Regions from separate parts of the Pectobacterium colocasium genome, predicted to be linked through region 1. Evidence: predicted binding sites of a transcription regulator. Region 1 holds the regulator's gene; each other region holds the start of a gene.

Region 1 (4,499 bases):
TAATAAATATTACCTATTAATAAAGATGTTTATTACAAGAGTAAATTATTTATAAACTACGTGATTATTATCGTGCTATTTTTATTAGATCGCGATGGGACGCCTTCTGTCTTTGCTGGCGACAACGGTTGGGTGTCTGACACGAATTTCATGTATGTTAGTACGGCTTTTCTGACTACCTGTACAATAACTATGCTGCTAATTATCGATAACTACGATTCCTTTACCTACAACCTTTACCAATACTTTTGTGAGCTTGGCGCGCAGGTTGTGGTGAAGCGTAATGATGAACTCACGCTGCGTGAGATTGAACGGCTTGCGCCTGAGAGATTGGTCATTTCCCCTGGCCCCTGTACGCCGGATGAGGCGGGCATTTCACTGGCGGCTATCCGTCACTTCGCCGATAAATTACCGATTCTGGGCGTGTGCCTTGGCCATCAGGCGATGGGGCAGGCGTTCGGCGCGCGCGTGGTGCGGGCACGGCAGGTCATGCACGGGAAAACGTCTGCGATTGCGCATAGCAATACAGGTGTTTTCACGGGGCTAGCTCTGCCTTTGACGGTTACTCGCTACCATTCACTCATCATTGATTCTTCCTCGCTACCCGATTGCTTTGAAGTCACGGCCTGGAGCGAACATGAAGGTCAGCGTGACGAGATTATGGGGATCCGCCATCGCTCGCTTCCGCTGGAAGGTGTGCAGTTTCATCCTGAAAGCATCCTCAGCCAGCAAGGGCATCAACTTTTGGATAATTTCCTTAAAATTTAGTGAGATAGAAAGTTATTCTCTCCAGTAGCCGATTTAATATTGCCTGTAATTGATTTTTTATGCATATTTATTGACTATATTTTCATTCTAACGTGATGGATAGCAGAGTGAGGCAGCAAATGGCAGCAGAGCAGAAAGCAGTGACACGGGATACTCACGATAAAGTGATTTTGCCGGTTTATGCACCCGCGAAGTTTGTACCAGTGAAAGGTAAAGGGAGCCGCGTCTGGGATCAGGACGGCCGTGAGTATATTGATTTCTCCGGTGGCATTGCGGTTACGGCACTGGGTCATTGCCATCCTGCGTTGGTGAACGCATTGCAGCAGCAGGGTGAAAAGCTGTGGCACACCAGCAATATTTTCACCAACGAGCCTGCGCTACGCCTCGCCAGTAAATTGATTGATGCCACTTTTGCCGATCGCGTGTTTTTTGTTAACTCCGGCGCTGAAGCTAACGAAGCGGCGTTTAAGTTGGCACGTCACTATGCGGTTAAACGTCATAGCCCGTATAAAACCAAGATCATCGCCTTCTACAATGCGTTCCACGGCCGGACGTTGTTTACCGTTTCGGTTGGTGGACAGCCTAAATATGCCGATGGTTTCGGGCCTAAGCCTGCGGATATTGTCCATGTTCCTTTCAACGATCTGGCTGCGGTCAAAGCGGTGATGGACGATCACACTTGTGCCGTCGTGCTGGAGCCAATTCAGGGCGAGGGCGGCATTACACCGGCTACGGCTGAGTTTTTGCAAGGCGTTCGCGAGCTGTGCAATCAACACAAGGCGCTGCTGGTATTTGATGAAGTGCAGAGTGGGATGGGGCGTACCGGTAAATTATTCAGCTATATGCATTACGGTATTACGCCGGATATTCTCACCACCGCTAAAGCGCTGGGTGGCGGTTTCCCGATTAGTGCGATGCTGACGACGGAAGAGATCGCTTCTGCGATGACGGTGGGGGTACACGGAACCACCTACGGCGGCAACCCGCTGGCTTGTGCGGTGGCGGAAGCTGCGCTGGATATCATCAATACGCCGGAAGTGCTGTCAGGCGTCGCGGATCGGCACGATCGCTTTGTCAGTGAACTGGAGAAAATCAACCAGCAGTACGGCGTATTCGAGCAGGTTCGCGGCATGGGGCTCCTGCTGGGGGCAGAACTAAAACCGCAGTGGCATGGCCGCGCGGGTGAGTTTTTGGCTGCTGCAACGGCTCAGGGTCTGATGGTGCTGATGGCAGGGCCGAACGTCATCCGCTTTGTGCCGTCTTTGATCATTGATGAGGATGACATTGCGCAGGGGATGGAGAAGTTCGCCAACGCCGTCGCACAGGTTGTTAATGCAGCAAATTGATTACTCACTGAAAACGGTGTGATAGGAAAACGTAGAGAACGTTTTTCAACGCCGCTTGCGGCGGTCCGAAGGGTGGCGAGCAGGAAGCTCGCCATAAAAAAACGTAGGGAACGTTTTTCAACGCCGCTTGCGGCGGCCCAAAGGGTGGCGAGCAGGAAGCTCGCCATAAAAAAAGCGTGAGGCCGAGGCTTCACGCTTTTTTGTGGGTAGGGTACAGCGACAGGGATTTAGCGAGTGCCGTAAACGACAATCGTTTTACCGTGTGCCGAGATCAGGTTCTGGTCTTCTAACATTTTCAGAATGCGGCCCACGGTTTCACGCGAGCAGCCAACGATTTGCCCAATTTCCTGACGGGTAATTTTTATTTGCATGCCATCTGGATGCGTCATGGCATCAGGTTGTTTGGCCAGGTTGAGTAGAGTTTGAGCAATACGACCGGTCACATCAAGGAAGGCGAGGTTGCCGACTTTCTCTGAAGTCACCTGGAGTCTGCTTGCCATTTGCGCAGACAGACGCATGAGGATATCTGGGTTAACCTGAATGAGCTGGCGGAATTTTTTATAGGAAATTTCAGCCACTTCACAGGCGGTTTTTGCCCGCACCCAAGCGCTGCGTTCCTGACCTTCTTCAAACAGGCCGAGCTCGCCGATAAAATCGCCCTGATTGAGGTAGGAAAGGATCATTTCCTTGCCTTCTTCATCTTTGATTAGCACTGCGACAGAGCCTTTCACGATGTAGTAAAGCGTTTCTGCTTTTTCACCTTGGTGAATAAGCGTGCTCTTCGATGGATACTTGTGGATATGACAATGGGAAAGGAACCATTCGAGAGTTGGGTCTGTTTGCGGTTTGCCGAGAACCATTCGCTATCATCCTCTGTTGTAATTCACTGCGCAAATTACAGGGGTCAGAGTTCCCTGTACGGCGTGTTTAACTGCTCAAAAAAATAAAATTCAGTCTAGGCAGAATGACGTCAGGGAATATACTGGAACCACTGTACCCTTGATTTTCCGGTTGCTGCCTTGCCGCACCGTAAACGTGGCTGGGGTATGTCCGGCTACGTCATCATCTTCTTCGTTTCTGGGTTTGTCCAGAAAAGGTCTATTCTGTTTTCGTTTTAACACAGCTTTAAGGACGTGTCTTGTGTTGTCTCGCTTCAGCATGACAAAGCTCTGATTAACGCTGGTTTTTGTACAGTAACGGTATAAATTTTCAAAAAATTTTTAGTGGAGAGGCACCATGCAGGCACGGGTAAAATGGGTTGAAGGCTTAACGTTTTTGGGCGAATCCGCGTCAGGGCACCAGATATTGATGGACGGCAATTCCGGCGATAAAGCGCCCAGCCCGATGGAAATGGTGTTGATGTCTGTGGGGGGATGCAGCGCGATTGATGTGGTTTCGATTCTGCAAAAAGGCCGCAACGATGTGGCGGGCTGTGAAGTGAAACTGACGTCAGAGCGCCGGTCTGAAGCGCCGCGCTTATTTACCCATATCAATCTGCATTTTATCGTGACGGGGAAAGGGCTGACCGACAAAGCCGTTGAACGAGCTGTCGCCCTGTCGGCGGAAAAATACTGCTCTGTGGCATTGATGCTGGGCAAAGCCGTTGAGGTGACGCACAGCCACGAAATTAGAGTGTTGGGTTGATCCCTTCTTCTGGGCACGGTTCTGCCGTGCCCAGTCTGGCTTATTCGATGGTTTTCCCTTCCATTAACCGCTGCACCAGCGGTGCCATGATGAGCTCCATCGCCAGCCCCATTTTCCCGCCGGGAACGACCAACGTGTTGATGTGGGAGATAAACGATCCCTGCAACATGGCCAGCAGATAGGGATAGTCAATATTATCCAACCCCTGAAAGTGAATGACGACGAAGCTTTCATCCAGTGAGGGAATCGACTTGGCAGCAAACGGGTTGGAGGTGTCCACGGTGGGCACACGCTGGAAGTTGATGTGCGTACGGGAGAACTGCGGGGTGATGTAGGTGATGTAGTCTTCCATCGAACGGACGACGGAATCCATCACCGCTTCACGCGAGTGACCACGTTCATTGACATCACGAATCAGCTTTTGGATCCATTCCAGGTTGACGATCGGCACCACGCCGACGAGCAAATCGACATGCTGTGCCACGTCGTTTTGGTCGGTGACGACGCCGCCGTGCAGCCCTTCATAAAACAGGATATCGGTGGGTTCCGGCATCGGCTCCCACGGCGTGAAGGTTCCGGGAACCTGATTGTAGGGAATGGCTTCATCGTAGGTATGCAGATATTTACGCGTCTGGCCGCGTCCGTGCAGACCGTATTCGATAAACGACTGTTCCAGCAGGCTGAAGTCATTTGCTTCAGGACCGAAGTAGCTGATGTGGCGCCCTAAATCACGCGCTTTGC
Region 2 (4,499 bases), 100 kb from region 1:
TCAGGTTTTCGCCGAGGTATTGCGCGGGATTGAACGCACGGCGGAAGCGCACGGCTACCAGACCATGCTGGCGCACTATGGCTATCATCCTGACAGAGAAGAACAGCGTCTGACCTCATTGCTGTCGTATCACATCGACGGGCTGATTTTGGCTGAACGTACCCATACGCCGCGCACGCGCCAGATGCTGGACGTCGCGGGTATTCCGGTGGTGGAGTTGATGGATTCTGTCTCACCCTGTCTGGATATGGCCGTCGGGTTCGATAATGTTGAAGCCGCCCGCCAGATGACGCTGCGTATGGTCGCGCTGGGGCACAGCCATATCGTTTATCTCGGCGCGCGGCAGGATGAGCGTACGATCATGCGCTGTCGAGGCTATGAACAAGCGATGTGGGAAAGCGGGCTCAAGAGCTATTGCGTGATGAGCGAGCGAGCCTCTTCCTATTCGCTCGGTGGTGAACTGCTGCGGCAGACGCAGGCGGAATACCCGCAGGTCGACAGCGTATTTTGTACCAATGATGATTTAGCCGTTGGTGCGATGTTTGAATGCCAACGACAGGGATTGCGCGTGCCGGAAGATATCGGCGTAGCGGGTTTTCACGGGCACGACATCGGCCAGGCGATGGTGCCGAAGTTGGCTAGCGTATTGACGCCGCGTGAGCACATGGGGCGCATCGGTACCGAGCGTTTGCTGGCTCGTCTGCGTGGCGAGCCAGTTGCGCAGGGTATGGTCGATGTCGGTTTTACCGTGCTGGACGGCGAAAGCCTTTAAGCGGCTGCGTTAGCTTGCCGCGCGCAGTGCGTCAACGCAGCGCTGTACGACGTCTTCGCGGCTGCCATCAATATCGACCTTCAGGACATCCGGTTCATCGCTACCCGGTTCTTCCAACGCATCGAACTGGCTTTTCAGCAGTTCCGTCGGCATGAAGTGGCCTGCTCTGGCTTTGTGGCGCTCCAGAACCAGCTCAAAGCTGCCTTTCAAATAGATAAACACCATCTTTTCGTTCCCTGCGCGCAGGCGGTCACGGTAACGCTTTTTCAGCGCGGAACAGACGATGATGCCGGTCTCGTTTTTGTGTGCCAGGCTGTAGGCGACATCACTAAGGCGTTCCAGCCACGGTGCGCGATCGTCATCGTTCAACGGCGTGCCGCTGGCCATTTTCTGGATATTCGCGCGTGGATGCAGATCGTCGCCGTCAATAAATTTTGCCTGAATGGCGCGGCCAAGTTCAGCGCCAACTGAGGATTTTCCACTGCCTGATACGCCCATCAGAATAATGCTTCGACCTGACATAATTTGATCTCTATCTCAAAATGTAAATTAAATGATGCTTAATGGTTCCACACTTTAACATGTTACCCGTATCATGTTACCGGTATCAAATGATGATGTGATACACCTCACAAACAATCAGCTAACCCAGACCGAGTGCCCTAAAGAGATTATTAACGATGACAGAAATCACCTCCGCTTATAGCGCCAGTGTGTTATTGACCATTGCCGCTGGTGCAGTCGCACTGCTACTGGTGCTGATTATGCGCTTCCGCGTTCACGCGTTTTTGGCGCTGACGCTGGTGAGCCTAATCACGGCGCTGGCGACGAAAACCCCTTTTGAGAAACTTGTACCTACGCTGCTCAGCGGTTTCGGCAGCACGTTGGCCTCCGTTGCTCTGCTGGTTGGTCTGGGGGCAATGATTGGCCGCCTGCTGGAAGTGACTGGCGGCGCAAATGTGCTGGCGGATACGCTAATCAATAAATTTGGTGAGAAACGTGCGCCTTTCGCGCTGGGGCTTGCCTCTCTGCTGTTCGGCTTCCCGATCTTTTTCGATGCCGGGCTGATCGTGATGTTGCCGATTATTTTCAGCGTGGCGAAAAGGTTTGGCGGTTCAACGCTGACCTACGCGTTCCCTGCTGCGGGCGCATTTGCCGTGATGCACGCCTTGCTGCCGCCGCATCCCGGTCCGGTTGCGGCCAGTGAGCTGCTGGGTGCCAATATTGGCCTGCTGGTGCTGGTCGGCGCTGTGATTGCTTACCCGACCTGGTATCTGGGCGGTTATTTGTTTGGTCTGTGGGCTGGTAAGAAATTCCATTTGCCGCTGCCGTCGACTTTCCTGACTGAAGTCAAAGCGGATGAGAAGCATACGCCGCCGGCGTTTGGCGTGGTGATGTGGGTGCTGTTGCTGCCGCTGATCCTGATCTTCCTCGATACCGGGCTGAATACTCTGACGGTGATGGGTGTCATCAGTGGCGATAGCGGTCTGGTGCAGTTCCTGCGTATGTTGGGGAAAACGCCGATTGCTCTGCTGATTACGGTCTTGTTCGCCATGATTATGTTTAGCGGTCAGCATAGCCGTAGACACCTTGAGAAAATCTGTGAAGGTGCGCTGGGTCCGGTGTGTTCGATTATTCTGGTAACTGGTGCGGGTGGCATGTTCGGTGGCGTTCTGCGTTCCAGTGGTATTGGTGACGCGCTGTCGGGTGCGCTGGCGGATACAGGTATGCCGGTGATTGTGGCGGCGTTTGTGGTGTCTGCTGCTCTGCGTGTAGCACAGGGTTCTGCAACGGTGGCGCTGACGACGACGGCGGCGCTGATGGCACCTGCGGTGGCAGCGACTCCCGGCCTCAGCCAGTTCGATCTCTGCTTTATCGTGGTGGCAATTGCTGGTGGTGCGACCGTGCTGTCGCATGTGAACGATTCAGGCTTCTGGCTGGTTGGTCGTTTCCTCGAAATGGATGAGAAAACGACGTTGAAAACCTGGACGGTGATGGAAACGCTGCTCGGCACCATCGCGTTCCTGATAGCGGTGATAGGCAGTATCTTGCTCTGATGTGTTTAACCCCTCCCTCTTACAAGGGAAGGTTTTGACATTAATCCGGCGTAAAAATTATGCAGCGGTGATCATGAGCACCGAGTGAGCGGCATGGATGCCGCGAAAGCCAGTGCGGCGTCGGGAACGCCTCACTGGTGGCTCGAAGGGTGATCATGAACGCCGATGGCACCGCGTAGCGGCATGATTTAGCCGGAAGCATGGGTTCGCAGGGCGGCGGCGACTGAGCGCCCTGCGTCGGGCGCGTGCTACGGAGTAGTATGGAAATTACGGCGTTCTCGCGCACGAAACCGTCTCTTAGTCGGCATAAAAAATGTGACTAAGACACAGAGGGAAACGGAGCAGTTATAACTTCATATAAGCACGCACGCCGTCGAGGAACATCTGCGTCGACAGCATCACCAGAATCAGCCCCATCAATTTCTCCAGCGCGCTCACGCCTTTCTCACCCAGCAAACGCAAGAACACATTGGACATCAGCAGGATAATGAAAGAGATACTCCAGGCGATAAGCAGCGCCAGCGTCAGGTGGGGGAGCTGATTAGGGTACTGGTGGGAAAGTAGCATCAGTGCCGCCAGGATCGACGGCCCCGCCACCAGTGGAATCGCCATGGGCACCAGAAACGGCTCTTCACCGGCTGGCAGACCGCTGCTGTTGCCTTCCTGTGAGGGGAAAATCATACGAATCGCGATGAGGAACAGCACGATTCCGCCGGAAATGGACACGGTTTCGGTACGCAGATTCAGGAACGCCAGAATACGTTCACCCGCGAACAGGAAAATCAGCATCAGTCCGAGCGCGATCAGCATTTCACGGATCAGCACCACGCGTCGGCGTTTGGGGTCGAGATGCTTGAGGACGGACATAAAAATCGGCAGGTTGCCGAGTGGATCCATAATGAGCAACAGCAGCACCGTTGCTGAGATCATTTCTGTCATGTTGGTTTTTTACTCCCGAAACCTTGTTTCCTGACCTGGGCCATCTTCACGGGCGGGTCAACGTGATTATCCTGTGCCAGGTCGATGATATTAGAATGACTGCTGAAAAATGCCGTACTATCGAATAAATTCACTTGCGACTTGATGTACATTTTGTAAGGCTGAATGACACAATTATTTACGGGTTTACGACACGACACGCGCACCCTCTGCGGCAGATCACTGAGTCAGCAATAACCAGGCGCTATCGACGTTAGCCACAATTCTTTTTGTTACCCCCAAAGCAGGACAGTTACCATGAAAAATGTTGGTTTTATTGGCTGGCGCGGTATGGTCGGCTCGGTTCTCATGCAGCGCATGGTGGAAGAACGCGACTTTGATGTGATTCACCCGGTATTCTTCTCGACTTCTCAGCACGGCGAACCTGCTCCGGCGTTGGGCGGTCATCAAGGCGTGTTGCAGGATGCTTATAATATCGAAGCTCTGCGCGCGCTGGACATCATCATTACCTGTCAGGGCGGCGATTATACCAATGAAGTCTACCCGAAGCTGCGTGAAAGTGGCTGGCAGGGCTATTGGATCGATGCCGCATCCTCGCTGCGTATGAAAGATGACGCGATTATTATTCTGGATCCGGTTAACCACGGGGTGATTCAGCAGGGGCTGGATAAAGGCATCAAAACCTTTGCTGGCGGTAACTGTACTGTCAGCCTGATGCTGATGTCGTTGGG
Region 3 (4,499 bases), 1.1 Mb from region 1:
AAATTGCCACGCAGGTTGAGGGCGTCGAGTCCGTCAGCGACAAATTGCAGGTGAAAGATAACCCATCACAGTCGGTTGGCGCGTATGCCGATGATGCAGTGGTGACCAGCACGATTAAGGCCAAACTGTTGGCGGATGACATTGTCCCATCGCGTAAAGTGAAAGTTGAAACGCAGGAAGGCGTTGTATTACTGAGCGGTGAAGTGGACAACAAAGCACAGTCCGACCGTGCCGAAAGTATTGCGAAGGCCGTTGACGGTGTGAAAAGCGTCAAGAACGACCTGACCGTTAAATAATCCTCGTTATTTCAAACATAGCTATTATTAAAAATAGCGGTTTCACACAAGGTTATCCGTGATAGCGGATAACCTTACCTAATCCGCATAATAAAACACGATCTGTGGATACGCAGTCAGGACGCAGTACCGCGTCAGGATGACCACCATGATTATTTTTCATTTTGTCTGGTAAGGAGAGCGTATGTTTCGTTGGGGCATTATATTTTTAGTTATCGCACTGATCGCGGCAGCACTGGGTTTCGGTGGTCTGGCCGGTACCGCAGCTGGCGCGGCGAAAATTGTCTTTGTGGTCGGTATTATTCTGTTTCTGCTTAGCTTGTTCACGGGTCGAAAACGGCCGTAGCACAAAGTATTCTTCATTCTTTCTATGAAAGAAATGTCATACAGAGCACACAGCCGCGCCATGCGGCTGTCACATTTTACCGGCACACTATTTTCTAGTGACGCACTATCTTCTACTGGCAGACTATCTTTTACTGATACGCCCCGCGTATTTGCTGCATTTCGACAGTTTATCAGGAGGTTTATGATGAATAGCGATATCGTTGTTGGCAAATGGAAACAGTGGAAAGGGAATTTTCTGGCGCTGTGGGCCGATTGGTTTGACAGCGACTGTGCCTGGCTGGAAGGGAGCAACGATTACTTGTCCGGTGTCGTGCAAGAGGGTTACGGAAAAGCGCACGAAGAGGTATGCTCAGAGAAAACCACGTTACACTGAGGCGTTGCCGCGACGACACGTTCTGTTCTGCCATGAGGCTTTGGCAGGGTATGGCTTGCTCGTAGATTAGGTCGCCTCATCTTGACGGGCCTAATCTTGACGGAGAGAAACGACGTGCCTTCTGAACGATACCGTTTTATCGACACCCACTGTCATTTCGATTTCCCCCTTTTTTACGATGCCGCACCGGAAAGTTTACGTCTGGCGCAAGACGCCGGGGTTGAACGCATCATTATTCCTGCTGTGGCTTCTCAGTATTTTGAGCGCGTGTTGACGCTTGCTCGCACTTATTCACCGCTTTACGCTGCACTTGGTCTGCACCCACTTTATATTGCCGAACATCAGGAGAGCGACTTGCTTCGTCTGGAAGACGAACTGCGCCAGTTGTCCTCCAGGCTGGTGGCGGTGGGTGAGATTGGATTGGATCTCTATATGCCGGAACCGCAGTTCGAGCGGCAGCTTACCTTCCTTGAGGCTCAGCTTCGGCTGGCGAAAAAATACGATCTCCCGACCATCCTGCATTCGCGGCGTAGCCACGACAGGTTGGCGCAATTACTCCGCCGAATTGACGTGCCACGTACCGGTGTGGTCCACGGGTTTGCCGGGAGTCTGGCGCAGGCGCAAGCCTTTATCCGGCTGGGTTATTATATCGGCGTCGGAGGAACCATTACCTATGACAGGGCGAATAAAACGCGCCAGGCGATTGCGCAACTGCCGTTAGATCGGCTGCTGCTGGAAACCGATGCACCCGATATGCCGATGAGTGGCTATCAGGGGCAGCCAAACCGACCCGAGCGCATTTCGTGTGCGTTTAACTCGCTGTGTGATCTACGCGCAGAGCCACCTGAAGAGATTGCGGAGGCGCTCTGGCAGAATTCGCATCGGTTGTTTGGACGGCTCATGTTGGCCTAACACGGCTACCGTTACGATACTCGCTATTCCGCAACGATGCTTTCCTTACGCGGAGAGCGGTTTGCTTCCGTTTTTCTCTTATTTCTGTGTAACAACTGGCAAAACAGTCATTCTGATTTCATATACTAACCATAAAATTGTGATTAAGATCACCTTTTGGTGTTTTTGACTGTTCGATGTTGTATGTATTTGTGACATAAGTTAGCGACCTTCACGAGCCTGTCTTTATAATCAGCTCGCCAGAGCGTGCTTACCGTTCTGGCGATATGATTTTTTATGCTCTCACTTTTTTTCACGCGTTATAGGGAACTGCACATGCAACTCGTTATGAGTCTCATCGGCATGATTGTTCTGATACTGTGCGCGGTTATGTTGTCCAATAACCGTAAAGCTATCAGATTGCGCACCGTCGTTGGTGCTTTCATTCTTCAGATCGGTATTGGTGCTTTGGTGCTGTATGTCCCCATCGGGCGCAAGATTCTGGAGGGCATGACGGGCGGTGTAGCAAACGTTATCGCCTACGGAAATCAAGGTGTTTCGTTCATGTTTGGCGGTCTGGTCTCCGACAAAATGTTCGAAGTATTTGGCGGCGGCGGATTCGTTTTCGCACTGCGCGTATTGCCGATTATCGTCTTTTTCTCTTCCCTTATCGCCGTGCTTTACTACATGGGTATCATGCAGTTGGTCATCAAGGTACTGGGTGGCGGATTGCAGAAACTGTTGGGAACCTCCCGGACTGAATCGCTCTCGGCAACGGCTAACATCTTTGTCGGCCAAACGGAAGCGCCGTTGGTGGTTCGCCCGTATATCGCCAACATGACGCAGTCAGAGCTGTTTGCGGTGATGTGTGGCGGGTTGGCCTCTATTGCGGGTGCGGTGATGGCGGGTTATGCCCAGATGGGTGTACCGCTGGAATACCTGATAGCGGCATCCTTCATGGCGGCGCCTGGCGGGTTGCTGTTTGCCAAACTGATGGTGCCGGAAACGGAAAAAACGCACGACCATGACAAGATGGTTGGGTTTGTTGATGAAGACGATCGCCCGGCTAACGTTATTGATGCGGCGGCAAGCGGCGCGGCTTCCGGTATGCAGCTGGCGCTGAATGTAGGTGCGATGCTGTTGGCGTTTATCGCCTTGATCGCCGTGTTGAACGGTATTCTGGGTGGGATCGGCGGCTGGTTTGACTACCCGCAGCTGTCGCTGGAACTGATCCTCGGCTGGTGTTTCGCCCCTGTTGCGTTCCTGATAGGGATTCCGTGGAATGAAGCCACCGTTGCGGGGTCGTTCATTGGGCAAAAACTGATTGTTAATGAATTCGTGGCTTACATGAATTTCAGTCAGTATCTGAAAGCGGATGACGTGGTTGCTGCTGCGGGTTTGCAGGTTCTGTCGGATCATACCAAAGCTGTGATTTCGTTCGCGCTCTGTGGCTTTGCTAACCTTTCGTCTATTGCTATCCTTATTGGAGGTTTGGGCAGTATGGCACCGACTCGGCGTCAGGATATTGCCCGCTTTGGTTTGAAAGCGGTCGCGGCAGGTACGCTTTCTAACCTGATGAGCGCCTGCATCGCAGGGTTCTTTTTGGCTCTGTAGTCCTTGTGACTACGTCGTTTCCGGGCCCTGTCATGTAACCAGACATTATTGCCGTAGCGAGATGATGGGCGGCGAAAGTCGCCCATTGTTCGTTTATATCCCTGCAATAATCAGGGATTAAGCGTGGCCTACGCAGTGTTTACCGAATGCAGGTGCGATATGCTTGCCTGAGTGGAGTGACATGCTTTCTGCTTTTATTGATGATGTTGAATGGATTACTTTTCCACGGGCAACGGACGGTGCCACCTACCCAGGTATTACTGCTCGCTGCCATTTCCATTTGTCTGCCTATGACGACGCGCTGTTTGCTGCGTCGAATATCCCTTTACCTGACGCGCTAGCGCGCGCTGTGCCGAAACGGCGCGCCGAGTTTCTGGCCGGGCGTTATCTTGCCAGACAGGTATTGAATAAACTGGGTCACCCTGAGTTTGTGCTGTGCAGTGGGGAAGATCGTTCACCGCAGTGGCCGGAAAATATTGCTGGGTCGCTGAGCCATAATAAAGACAGTGTACTCTGTGCTGCCCATTTGCGTAGCGATACGCTATCGTGCGTGGGGGTTGATATCGAAGGATTCATGTCCGATGAACGTGCGCAATCGCTGTGGCCCGGCATCATCGGTGATGAGGAATACCAGTGGTTTCAGGAACGTGATGAATCGTTCTGCTGTTTGCTGACGGTAAGCTTCTCGGCTAAAGAAAGCCTGTTCAAGGCGCTTTACCCGCAGGTGCGGCACTACTTTGATTTTCTGGATGCCAGGCTGGTGGCGTTGGATATCACCAAACGCGAGTTCGAGCTGGAACTGCTTACCGATCTGACGCCGACGTTTTATGCCGGACGCCGCTTTAAAGGCGCGTATCTGCTGAGAGAGTACGACGTCACCACGTTTATCTGTTGCTAAAAAAGCCCGCGAATTCGCGGGCTCAGCATTATTGATTAGCACGTATCGGCATCAGAACTTATAGCTCACGCCGCCGTAT
Region 4 (4,499 bases), 1.2 Mb from region 1:
GCCTTTTCCCGTTGTGGCGAGCAGTGCTTTGTAATACTCATCCACGTCGGTGCCGATCACAACCTGAAACTGCCCGGCATTCGTGAAGCACCCTTTGACAATCCGCAGCTCTTCAATGTTTTTGGGATGGGCTTTGGACGCATCGTGTAAAACGAAGCGGAGGCGAGTGATGCAGTGCGTGACAGCCGCGATATTCTCACGTCCGCCAACCAGTTCGATCAGGCGGTCAATATCCTGTTGTTTCACTTTACTCATAGTCATGTCCTTTTTATCTTTTAGCGCAGACGTCAGGGACGCGAAGCAAGTACAGCTAGAGAAAAGCATAGTCTGTTAACGATGATTTTGCCGCGAAAGGAAAACGCATTGGGCTGTTTTTAAAAGAGAATGTTTAGGCATGCGGTGTGCCGCACAAATCTGAGAGATGCAGCTAGACAAAAAAGGAAGGAGGAGGCGTGGCGCGGTGCAAGGGAGAGAAAAACAAAAGCCGCCTATAAAAGAGGCGGCTTTAGAGATTGTTTATATCACAATCAGAACGGGCTGATGATTGACCCAATACGTTCGCAGTAACTGACATAAACATCTCCCATTCTTTTAAAGAATTTGCTGATTTTACGAAACATTTTCATTATCAGGCTCCTCTAACGGGTTAGTTAAGTGTGATGTTAATCACGTTTTTAATGGTAGCGGAGCTGAAATCAGATTTCAACATTTTTGTGATATCAGTCACAAAAATATAACGAGTTGGCACATGCGGTACGTTGTGGAGTGAAAGAACCTGATGCGCGACCGGCTAGCCAGCGAATCAGGTGATGGCATGTCATGGGACGTGATATCAGGCGGGATAGCGATAAATATTGTGATCGAACCACTGTTCACCAATCCGCTCGGCATCTTTCTCGATGTGATGAAAGTGGAAACCAAGCCGTTGCGCGACAGCGTTACTGCGCGTGTTGGCGGTTGAGGCTTTGATGATGCTACGTTCGACGAGGTGTGCAGCGGTATAGGCGGCTATCAATGTGCTGACGGCCTGAGAAACGATGCCTTTCCCTTCAAAGGCTTCGGCGATCCAGTAGCCGATGACGCCTTCTTTATCCTGAATCGTATTGAAGGAGACGATGCCAGCCAGCGCATTGTCCCAGCGGATGACATACACGGCGGACGTTTTGTCGAAGAACGCCTTTCTGTTGCCGCGAATCGTTTCACGCGTGTCATCGACGCGCTTGACGGAATCCGGCCAGGGTAACGTCCGCCGCAGACGGGCTTTTTCCTGCTGGATCAAGGCGAAGAGCGCATCGGCATCGCGCTCTTCCTGTATCGTCAGACGCAAGTGTGGTGGATGCCGTAGTTCATACAGATCATCGATCACGGACATATCAGCAAATGGTTTTTCCATAAAATCCCTCCCGTTACCCCTGCAAGGTACCGTCAACGATCGTGACGCTGTGTCCGCCGACCCAGGGTTCATCGTTCAGGTAAGTGACGGTAATGCGGCCATCGCAGTTCAGCATCGTGCCCTGTCGTGCCAGGTAGCTGAGTGGCGCGGTGACGTTATTGGTGGAGTGCTGTTGGCGAAGCAGCGCAGCCAGACAGGCGTTAGCACTGCCAGTCACCGGATCTTCTTTGAGATGACCACGCTCAATATAGAATGCGCGAACTTCATAATCGGCTGGCGTCGCGTTATCGTGCGGGCCGTAGATGGCAATGCCGTCAGTCTGGCTGAGGGTTTGCGCGGCTGAGAGCGCGTCTGCATCAGGTGTGATGTTCAGGCAGGTGTCGGCGCTGTCGACACGAATCACCAGCCAGCGAATACCCATGTGTACTGCGGTGGGTGGGTAGCGGTTATCGATAGCAGCATTATCAGAACCCGTAATGCCAAGCGTTTTTTCCAGCAGTGGCATGTGCTCGTCACCGAACGGAACCATAGTGGCCTGCGGTGCGTGAAAAGCCAGGCTTCCATCATCATGGATATTAATCGGGACTAAGCCAACGCCGCACTGCTGCACCAACTGGCCTGGGGATTTCGGGCGCAAGCCTTCTTCCAGCAGGGCATGTGCAGTGCCTAGCGTAGGGTGTCCGGCAAAGGGCATTTCCGACTCTGGCGTAAAAATGCGTACGTGGTAATCCGCCAGAGGGTCGGTGGCGGGCAGGACAAACGTGGTTTCTGATAGGTTTGTCCAACGCGCGATATCCTGCATTTGCGCATCGGTTAGCCCATTGGCTTCCAGAATGACGGCAAGCGGATTGCCCTTGAAAGGCTGTTGGGTAAAAACGTCGACCTGTTTGAAACGACGTACTATAGGCATCGCATTTCTCTCCTGTATGCGCTATCGCTTAAATATCACTCAAAACTAACCGCGATCCTATCGCGCGCTTGTGGCATAATGCGCGCCAAATCACATTCCGACTCGAGTATAAGTGCTGTGTTAAGTACCAACAATATCACCATGCAGTTCGGCAGCAAGCCGTTGTTTGAAAACATTTCCGTTAAATTTGGCGGCGGTAACCGTTACGGTTTGATTGGCGCAAATGGCTGCGGTAAATCCACATTCATGAAGATTCTCGGTGGCGACCTGGTGCCGAGCGCTGGTAACGTCTTCCTCGATCCTAATGAGCGTCTGGGTAAATTGCGTCAGGATCAGTTCGCTTTTGAAAAATACAGCGTGCTGGATACCGTCATCATGGGCCACGGGGAGCTGTGGGCGGTAAAAGAAGAGCGCGACCGTATCTACGCATTGGCTGAAATGAGCGAAGAGGACGGTTATAAAGTTGCCGATCTGGAAGTGCAATACGGTGAGATGGATGGTTACAGCGCAGAATCTCGTGCCGGCGAACTGTTACTGGGCGTAGGGATTCCGGTTGAGCAGCACTATGGTTTGATGAGTGAGATTGCGCCGGGCTGGAAACTGCGTGTCCTGTTGGCGCAGGCGCTGTTTGCCGATCCAGATATCCTGTTGCTCGACGAACCCACCAACAACCTGGATATCGATACTATCCGCTGGCTGGAGCAGGTGCTGAACGAGCGTAACAGCACCATGATCATCATTTCGCATGACCGTCACTTCCTGAATATGGTGTGTACGCACATGGCGGATCTGGACTACGGCGAACTGCGTATTTATCCCGGTAACTACGATGAATACATGACGGCCGCGACGCAGGCTCGTGAGCGTCTACTGGCCGATAACGCCAAGAAGAAAGCGCAAATTTCCGAACTGCAATCGTTCGTTAGCCGTTTTAGCGCCAACGCCTCTAAATCCAAACAGGCGACATCACGCGCACGCCAGATCGATAAAATCCAGTTGGATGAAGTAAAAGCGTCCAGCCGTCAAAACCCGTTTATCCGTTTCGATCAGGATAAGAAACTGTTCCGTAATGCGCTGGAAGTGGAAGCGTTGAGCAAAGGTTTTGACAATGGTCCGCTCTTCAACAAGCTGAACCTGATGGTCGAAGTTGGTGAGAAAGTCGCTATTCTGGGTACCAACGGTATCGGTAAAACGACGCTGTTAAAAACGCTGGTCGGCGATCTTCAGCCAGACAGCGGTACGGTGAAGTGGTCTGAAAATGCAAAAATCGGCTACTACGCGCAGGATCACGAATACGAGTTCGACGAGACGCTGACCGTTTTTGACTGGATGAGCCAGTGGAAACAGGAAAAAGACGACGAACAAGCCGTACGTAGCGTGCTGGGTCGTTTGCTGTTCAGTCAGGATGACATTAAGAAGAAAGTGAAGGTGTTATCCGGTGGTGAAAAAGGCCGCATGCTGTTCGGTAAACTGATGATGCAGCGTCCTAACATTCTGGTCATGGATGAACCGACTAACCACTTGGATATGGAATCTATTGAATCGCTGAACATGGCGCTGGATATGTATGAAGGGACGCTGCTGTTCGTTTCTCATGATCGTGAGTTCGTTAGCTCGCTGGCGACCCGTGTTCTGGAAATTACGCCGAATAAAGTGATCGATTTCACCGGTAACTATGAAGATTACCTGCGCAGCCAGGGTATTCAGTAAGTCCTATACCGACCTTCAGGCCTAAATCATGGCCTGAAGGTCGGCTATTTTCCTTTCTTTCGTTCTCTCTGTGCGCGGTTTATTTCTTTTCGCTGATGCTATCGGACGGAAACATTCCCCGATCCTGCCTGTATTTATTACTCAAATTAACGAACTTTAATAAACGCTGTTTTTTTTTCGTACTTGTTAAAAAAACAAAGAGGGATAGACCGTAATCCTATGAAATAAAATAGCGATACGGTTTTTCGGCATGATTTTCAGTTTGCACAAAAGAAAACAGTTTGTTAATCCCTGTCGTTATTTTGCTGTATTCAAATTCAGCCCCTTCGTTTACGTGTTCTCCTCGTTGCCAAATAAAAATAATTATCATTTAATTTATTTTATTGAATATTTGGGGGCCGTTAATGAACATCGATTTGACGCCGTATTATGCCGAGTCCGGTGAGCAGCCTTTTAGCGCCCGACGTATGGCCATGCCTTGGCGCA

The links. Region 1 encodes CRP, which controls carbon source genes, mostly activating them, when cyclic AMP is high. Its sites were predicted from a motif close to ATGTGANNNNNNTCACAT; they were not measured.
Region 2: LCF41_RS20295 (GntP family permease) is a predicted target of CRP. The motif match lies at 1,390-1,407, and genes of this name have one in related genera.
Region 3: LCF41_RS02575 (NupC/NupG family nucleoside CNT transporter) is a predicted target of CRP. The motif match lies at 2,067-2,084, and genes of this name have one in related genera.
Region 4: LCF41_RS14660 (ABC-F family ATPase) is a predicted target of CRP. The motif match lies at 2,382-2,399, and genes of this name have one in related genera.

Annotation. Positions count from the first base shown of each region.
Region 1 is NZ_CP084032.1:4,387,509-4,392,007, reverse strand. It holds gene LCF41_RS19895 (aminodeoxychorismate synthase component II) at 193-768, shown strand; gene argD (bifunctional acetylornithine/succinyldiaminopimelate transaminase) at 888-2,114, shown strand; gene crp (cAMP-activated global transcriptional regulator CRP) at 2,342-2,974, opposite strand; gene LCF41_RS19880 (OsmC family protein) at 3,351-3,758, shown strand; gene LCF41_RS19875 (phosphoribulokinase) at 3,799-4,499, opposite strand, start outside.
Region 2 is NZ_CP084032.1:4,491,603-4,496,101, reverse strand. It holds gene gntR (gluconate operon transcriptional repressor GntR) at 1-772, shown strand, start outside; gene LCF41_RS20300 (gluconokinase) at 782-1,294, opposite strand; gene LCF41_RS20295 (GntP family permease) at 1,453-2,829, shown strand; gene LCF41_RS20290 (YhgN family NAAT transporter) at 3,175-3,768, opposite strand; gene asd (aspartate-semialdehyde dehydrogenase) at 4,066-4,499, shown strand, end outside.
Region 3 is NZ_CP084032.1:550,637-555,135, forward strand. It holds gene osmY (molecular chaperone OsmY) at 1-296, shown strand, start outside; gene LCF41_RS02560 (DUF1328 domain-containing protein) at 481-642, shown strand; gene LCF41_RS02565 (CsbD family protein) at 829-1,017, shown strand; gene LCF41_RS02570 (TatD family hydrolase) at 1,132-1,929, shown strand; gene LCF41_RS02575 (NupC/NupG family nucleoside CNT transporter) at 2,245-3,522, shown strand; gene LCF41_RS02580 (4'-phosphopantetheinyl transferase family protein) at 3,704-4,420, shown strand; gene LCF41_RS02585 (TonB-dependent receptor domain-containing protein) at 4,472-4,499, opposite strand, start outside.
Region 4 is NZ_CP084032.1:3,227,769-3,232,267, reverse strand. It holds gene treB (PTS trehalose transporter subunit IIBC) at 1-255, opposite strand, end outside; gene LCF41_RS14670 (GNAT family N-acetyltransferase) at 833-1,393, opposite strand; gene LCF41_RS14665 (PhzF family phenazine biosynthesis protein) at 1,407-2,303, opposite strand; gene LCF41_RS14660 (ABC-F family ATPase) at 2,421-4,013, shown strand; gene hutW (heme anaerobic degradation radical SAM methyltransferase ChuW/HutW) at 4,418-4,499, shown strand, end outside.